Tunturibacter gelidoferens: one gene and its partner. The protein of the gene in region 1 interacts with the protein of each later gene in a pairwise test. Links are inferred from orthologs where the notes say so. Each region holds a gene or a part of one and is shown on either strand. Other genes may lie near its edges. The genes, in order: recA and dprA.

What was found.
Region 2: the proteins of recA (region 1) and dprA interact in binary tests that used the Bacillus subtilis proteins (3 or more experiments, as listed by UniProt). The link is inferred for Tunturibacter gelidoferens from one-to-one orthologs.

What each region holds. Positions count from the first base shown.
Region 1 is NZ_CP132938.1:5,259,544-5,262,683, reverse strand. Bases 246-3,067 are described here. They hold recA (recombinase RecA), read left to right. Parts: upstream 246-1,033; coding sequence 1,034-2,101; downstream 2,102-3,067. Other genes in these bases: RBB81_RS22545 (Spy/CpxP family protein refolding chaperone), read right to left, coding at 2,615-3,067; RBB81_RS22555 (YXWGXW repeat-containing protein), read left to right, coding at 469-831; RBB81_RS22560 (FAD-dependent thymidylate synthase), read left to right, coding at 246-256. Also shown: more of RBB81_RS22560, read left to right, coding at 1-245; more of RBB81_RS22545, read right to left, coding at 3,068-3,140. UniProt on the Bacillus subtilis protein: Multifunctional protein involved in homologous recombination, DNA repair and competence.
Region 2 is NZ_CP132938.1:3,087,136-3,090,447, forward strand. What follows is about bases 57-3,050. They hold dprA (DNA-processing protein DprA), read left to right. Parts: upstream 57-958; coding sequence 959-2,143; downstream 2,144-3,050. Other genes in these bases: RBB81_RS13720 (hypothetical protein), read left to right, coding at 89-862; topA (type I DNA topoisomerase), read left to right, coding at 2,414-3,050. In the rest of the region: RBB81_RS13715 (DUF3565 domain-containing protein), read left to right, coding at 1-29; more of topA, read left to right, coding at 3,051-3,312. UniProt on the Bacillus subtilis protein: Protein that helps load RecA onto ssDNA during transformation. Binds cooperatively to circular ssDNA, is able to bridge different segments of DNA. Favors the loading of RecA onto SsbA- or SsbB-coated ssDNA and formation of RecA-DNA filaments.

The DNA of each region.
Region 1 (3,140 bases):
CGACAGCGACATCCCCGAAGCCGCCCAATCCGCCCAGTATCTCCTGCCTCTGGCCACCCGCTGCCGCTCTCTCTTCAAGATGGACTTCGCCGAAGCCCTCTACATCTCCGAGCTCCGCAGCGGCGTCGCAGGCCACTTCAGCTACCGCCGCGTCGCCTGGGAGATGTACCGCGCAGTCGCCAAAAAGCACCCATCCCTCGCGCAATACTTCCGCATCGAAGACGTCAACGAGCCAGTAGACTTGCTGCGGAGATAACCGCTCAGCCCAGGGAACAGGCGCGGAACAGTCCTCCCTCAAGCGCAGGTGTCTGCCCCGTGCGGCAGCTTCCAAACGCACCCAACCTCACCTCTGGGGCCTCTTACAGCCGAACCCCGTATCGGGGAAGACACCGCTGGGGTCATTGACATCGCCACGAAGATAGGGTTCCCTCGAACGTGGAACTGAAACGGAGAGAACTTAATTTGAAGATGAAATGGCTTTTTGCTGCAGTCACCACAGTCACCCTGACAATGCCCTCGTTTGGCCAGATCGGCATCTACATCGGCAGAACGCCTCCGCCGTTGCGTTACGAAGTACGCCCACCCATGCCCGGAGACGGGTATGCCTGGGTTGATGGCTACTGGGGAGTCAACGACGGTCGCTACGTCTGGGTTCCCGGCCGATGGGACCGTCCGCCCTATGCCGGAGCCTACTGGAGCCATCCGCACTACGACCACTACGAGCAAGGATGGCAGATGCACGAAGGACACTGGGACCACGAAGACCATCGCGATCATCACTACGACGATCATCACGACGACCACCACGATCATCACGATGACCACCACTAGGACGTAATCAAAGCTGAGGATATGTCCTGCCGGACGGGCCCACTACGCCCTACGCGTAGTGGGCCCGTCCGGCAGGACACGGTCTTCCAAAAATCACCTCTAAGTTGTATTCGCCTTTTATTTGCTTTTCCCGTTTTGAATGCTAGAATCCCAAATTGAAACATCGACCTCCCTTTCACTCACTCTTCAGGAGAGAAATATCGTGGCAGATGACCGCAGCAAGGCAATAGAACTGGCCCTTTCCGGGCTGGAAAAGCAGTTTGGCAAGGGTTCCATCATGCGGCTCGGCTCGAAAGACGTCGTTCCCATCTCGGTCATCTCTACCGGTTCCATCTCCTTCGACGCGGCGCTCGGCGTTGGCGGCGTCCCACGTGGTCGCGTCATCGAGATCTTTGGCCCTGAGTCCTCGGGCAAGACCACCATCACCCTCCAGATCATCGCCGAAGCCCAAAAAGCCGGCGGCCTTGCTGCCTTCGTCGACGCAGAACACGCGCTCGACCCTGCCTACGCCGCCAAACTCGGCGTCGACATCGACAACCTCCTCGTCTCGCAGCCCGACTACGGCGAACAGGCCCTCGAGATCGTCGAAGCCCTTGTCCGCTCGAACGCCATCGACGTCCTCGTAGTCGACTCGGTCGCCGCGCTCGTCCCCAAGGCCGAACTCGACGGCGAGATGGGCGACTCCCACATGGGCCTGCAGGCTCGACTCATGTCGCAGGCCCTCCGCAAGCTCACCGGAACCGTCTCGAAGTCCCGAACCTGCTTGATCTTCATCAACCAGATCCGCGAGAAGATCGGCGTCATGTTCGGCAACCCCGAGACCACCACCGGCGGCAAGGCCCTCAAGTTCTACTCCTCGGTCCGCATCGACATCCGCCGCATCGGCGCAGTCAAGGACGGCGACTCGGTCGTCGGCTCCCGCACCAAGGTCAAGATCGTCAAGAACAAGGTCGCCGCACCCTTCCGCGACGCCGAGTTTGACATCCTCTACGGCGAAGGCATCTCCCGCGAGGGAGACGTGCTCGACCTCGCCGTCCTGCACAACATCGTGGACAAGAGCGGAGCCTGGTACAGCTACCAGGGCGAGCGCATCGGCCAGGGCCGCGAGAACGTTCGCGCCTTCATGAAGGAAAACAAAGACGTCTTCGCCCGCGTCGACTCCGAACTACGCAAGAAGCTCGGCATCTCCGGCGTAGCCTCAGCCGAAGTCCCCCCGGTTCCCGCCGACGGCCCCGTTCAGGCCAAGGAAGCCGTCCGAGCCAAAAAGTAATCGTCATCACAAGCAGGGAAGCACCCGAGGAAGCGCCGGCATCAGGTTTGCCGGCGCTTCTCCGTCTAAATGCCTCTGGAAGCCACATACGACACGTCATCTCGGCGAACCGCGAACGGTTTCATCGTTCATTGTGCAGTGGAGATCCCTGTATTTGTCTTTTTCGCAGCCAGAGGGGGTTTTCAGACAGAGGGGTTTTCAGTTGTCAAGCCCCAATCGAAGCTAAATCTATGCAAACAAGCCACATAGACGTGGCACATGAGTTACGCCAAACAATTTATACTGGAATCAGATGAAAAAAGCCCCGGGCTAATCCCGGGGCTTTTACTTTCAGAAACACAAAAACTCCCGTAACTCCTTTGCCTGCAGGAATCTGCAGGCAACTCGTTTGGAATGAAGGTTTTACAAGGTAATACCCATGCTCTAAGCTAATGAAATAAGCGACTTATGCGCAGGTAATAGGGGGGACCCCCTGAAAAACGAGGGAACCAAAGCTGGCAACGCAGCCCCTTACTACATCCCCTCGCCGCCGCCCGGGCCACCTGGAGGTGGTCCCTGGCCATCGGGAACCCGACCCGGTCCTTCCGGTCCACCCTGCATCCTCATGCGGCGGCGCTCGCGCCCCTCGGCCTGCAGTTTGGTCCATTGGTCCGGTGTCAGCACGTTGCGAATTGCCAGCAGCATCTTGGCGTTCGCCTTTTCAAGCTCCGCGCGAGCCTGGGCTGTCTGGTCGATCTGCGCCAGGATCTTGTTCGTATCCGGAGGATTCGCCGCCAGCATCGGCTCCATCAGAACCTCCTGCTTCTCGACGTTCGCCCTCAAGTCGATCAGCTGCAGCTTGCTCTGCTGAAGGATGTCATCCATCTTCTTCTGCTGGTCCGGCGTAAGCGTCAGCTTCTGGATCAGGTCAGGATTATGCCACCAAATCCCTGGAGGCCCGATGCGAAAGCCCCCGCGCATCCCCGCTCCTCCACCCCATCCGCCGCGGTCCCGATCCATCGGGCCACCCGGCTGCGGTGGCGAACCTGCCGGTGGCTGC
Region 2 (3,312 bases), 2.2 Mb from region 1 along the record:
GCAAGAGGTGCGATGAGGAGGAAAAATAGCAGGTTGGTAGTAGGATTCTCGCGAGACTGCACAGTTCATTCGGAAGGGAGCAGAAAGAATGGATGGATTGTTGAAAGCTGGCCGCCTCTTCTTTGCCATCGCAATGGCCCTCTTCGGCGTGGAGTATTTCATCTATGTCGCAGGGTTGAAGGGCCCGATCCCTGGCCCTCCGTGGATACCGGGGTCGCACGCGGTAGCTGTGCTGACCGGTGCCGCGCTGATCGCGGTTGCGGTCTGCATCGTGACGGAAAAACTGGCGCGGCTGGCGGCGGCGCTTTTGGGTGTTGCTCTGTTTTTGTACGTCCTGTTTCTGCAACTCCCCAGGCTCATCGCGCAGCCGCATAGTCCCGATCCCTGGACCAGCGGCTTCGAGCTTCTGGCTTTGATGGGTGGCGCCTTCGTGCTGGCCAGGATCGAGATTCCGGACGGGCTCAGGCTTGAGCCGACCAACAAGGTCTTGTCACATTTAGCCATCTTCGGGCGCGTCGGGTTTGCTCTCGCGCTTGTGGTCTTCGCCGTGCAGCATTTCCTGTATGCGAAGTTTGTGGCGACAATTGTCCCCGCATGGATTCCCGCGCGCCTCTTCTGGTCGTACTTTGTCGGAGTGGCGTTTGTCGCAGCTGCTCTGGCGATCGTTACCAGGCAGATGGCGCGGACTGCCTCAATCCTGTTGGGCACAATGTTTTTTATCTGGGTCGTTATACTTCACGTGCCCCGCGTCGCAGCCCAACCGCGCAATGGCGACGAATTCACTAGCCTTCTAGTTGCATTGGCGATGAGTGGCGCGTCTTTTATTCTTGCGGAGAGTTTCGCACCCGACCTCGTCGCGTGAGATGCGATACAGTGACGGTGAGCCTCTGTCAGCGCTGATTCTTGAGAATCGTCGAGGGCGGAGGCTTGCGAAGCATACCGATGAAGAGGACGATGAATGGCTTTGGCGCAGCAGGATGCAGCAGTAGTAAAGGAACAGGCACGTTTGGCATGGGTGGCATTGACGCTGACGCCGGGAATGGGACCCACACGAATCTGGAAGGCGATGAATCGGCTGGGCGCAGCGGAGCGGGTGCTTGAGGCTTCGCTTACCGAGCTGGAAGGCGCGGGGATGCCGGCGCAGTCTGCGCAGTTTGTCTTCGAAGGCAAAGCGAAGGCAGCGGCTGAAGACGAGTTGAAGCGTGTAGGCGAAGCCGGCGGCAGTATATTGACGCCTGAAGACGAGGCCTACCCTGAACGGCTGCGTGAGATCTACGATCCTCCGTCGGCGCTCTGGATCCGCGGCGAGGTCTCTCTGCTGGCGCGGCCGGGAATTGCGGTCGTGGGAACGCGACAGCCGTCGCCGTACGGAGCGGGGATGGCGGAGCTGCTCTCGCGTGACCTGGCGAATCGGCGGATGGTGATCCTCAGCGGCATGGCTCGTGGCGTCGATACTGCCGCGCACAAGGGCGCGATCGAAGCTGGTGGAAAGACCGTCGCGGTGTGGGGCACGGGCATCGACGTCATCTATCCCAAAGAGAATAAGAAACTGGCGGAGCAGATCGTCGCGACCGGGGGGACAATCGTCAGCGAGTACCCGCTCGGAACATTTCCTGCGCCGCAGAACTTTCCTATTCGCAACCGGATTCTGAGTGGAATGAGCGTCGGCGTGCTGGTCATCGAAGCCGCCGAGTACAGCGGAACCAGAATTACGGCGCGGTGCGCGATGGAGCAGAATCGCGACGTTTATGCCGTCCCCGGGAACGTGACGAACAAGAACGCATGGGGGCCTAACACCCTGATAAAACAGGGGGCTAAGCTGACGGCTACCTGGGAGGACATCTGGGAGGATCTGCCATCGCAGATCAGGCTGGCCCTGGAGGACGAGCAGGCAGCAGCCGGAGGCGGCTCTGAATCGAAACCGGGAGGTGCTGCATCTCTATTTAACGATACGCCGCTTCCCGAGCACGAAAAGATCGTCTTCGAAAAGCTGCGGCACGATGAGTCGACGCAACTGGACGAGCTGATCGAACAGTTGGAGGCAGAGTTGGGATCCGCAGAGATCTTTACCGCGCTGTTCGAACTGGAGCTTGCAGGACGCGTTCGGCAACTGCCCGGAAAAAATTATGTGCGAGCGTTTTGAGTCTCAGTGGCAAGGTTGATTCCTGCGGCGAAGTGGATGCCGCAAACATAAACGTAAGCTCAGAGTTTCGTTCGACTTGGCGAGTTATCCACAGCGTGGGTCGGCTTGTCAGTTTGAGTTGCTGTGCTATGACCTTCTCAGTCCGATTTCGTCAGTTGAGGAATCATGGCGAGATGACGTGTTTGCAGAACTCGTGTTAGGTTCGCAATGGAATAAGGATGTGTGGAACGTTTTGCCTCGGCAATGCGTTCTGGTGGATGAAGGGAACAAATGGGTAAATCATTAGTTATCGTCGAATCGCCGGCGAAGGCGAAGACGATTGGGAAGTATCTCGGCAGCGACTACGTGGTGGAGGCCTCGATCGGCCACATCATGGACCTGCCGAAGAACGACATCGGCGTAGAGCTGAAGAGGCGGACGTTCGAGCCGACGCTGATTGTGTCTCCAGGTAAAGAGAAGGTGGTGGATCGGCTGAAGAAGCTGGCGTCGAAGGCGGACATGGTCTACCTTGCGCCGGACCCCGACCGCGAAGGCGAGGCGATTGCCGCGCATCTCTCGATTCAGCTGCTGCCGATGATGAAGGACAAGTCGAAGGTTCGGCGTGTCACCTTTAATGAGATCACCAAAAAGGCCGTGCAGGCTGCGTTTTTGAACGCTCGCGATATTGATGAGGATCTGGTGGATGCGCAGCAGACGCGGCGCGTGCTGGACCGGCTGGTGGGTTATCAGGTCTCTCCGCTGCTCTGGGACAAGGTTCGGCGCGGGCTTTCGGCGGGACGTGTGCAAACCGTCGCGCTGCGGCTGATCGTCGAGCGCGAGCAGGAGATTAATGACTTCAATCCAGTGGAGTACTGGACCATCGATGCACAGCTTGAGCCGACTGCGAATAAGCAGAGCTTTACGGCACGGTTTGTCGGTGTCAATGGCGTTCCCGCCCGTGTTGCAAACGGAAAAGATGAAGAGGGCAAAGAGCTCTTTCTGTCGAACGCGCTGCCTGATCACGAGGCGGTAGACGAGGTTGTCAGCGAGCTGAAGGTTGCAAAGTGGAGTGTTCGCTCGGTTGAGAAGAAGGAGCGCAGAAGCAATCCGAAGGCTCCGTTCACGACCAGCAAACTGCAGCAGGATGCTGCCGGTCGTCTCGGCTTCAACGTACGACGCACGATGGGCGT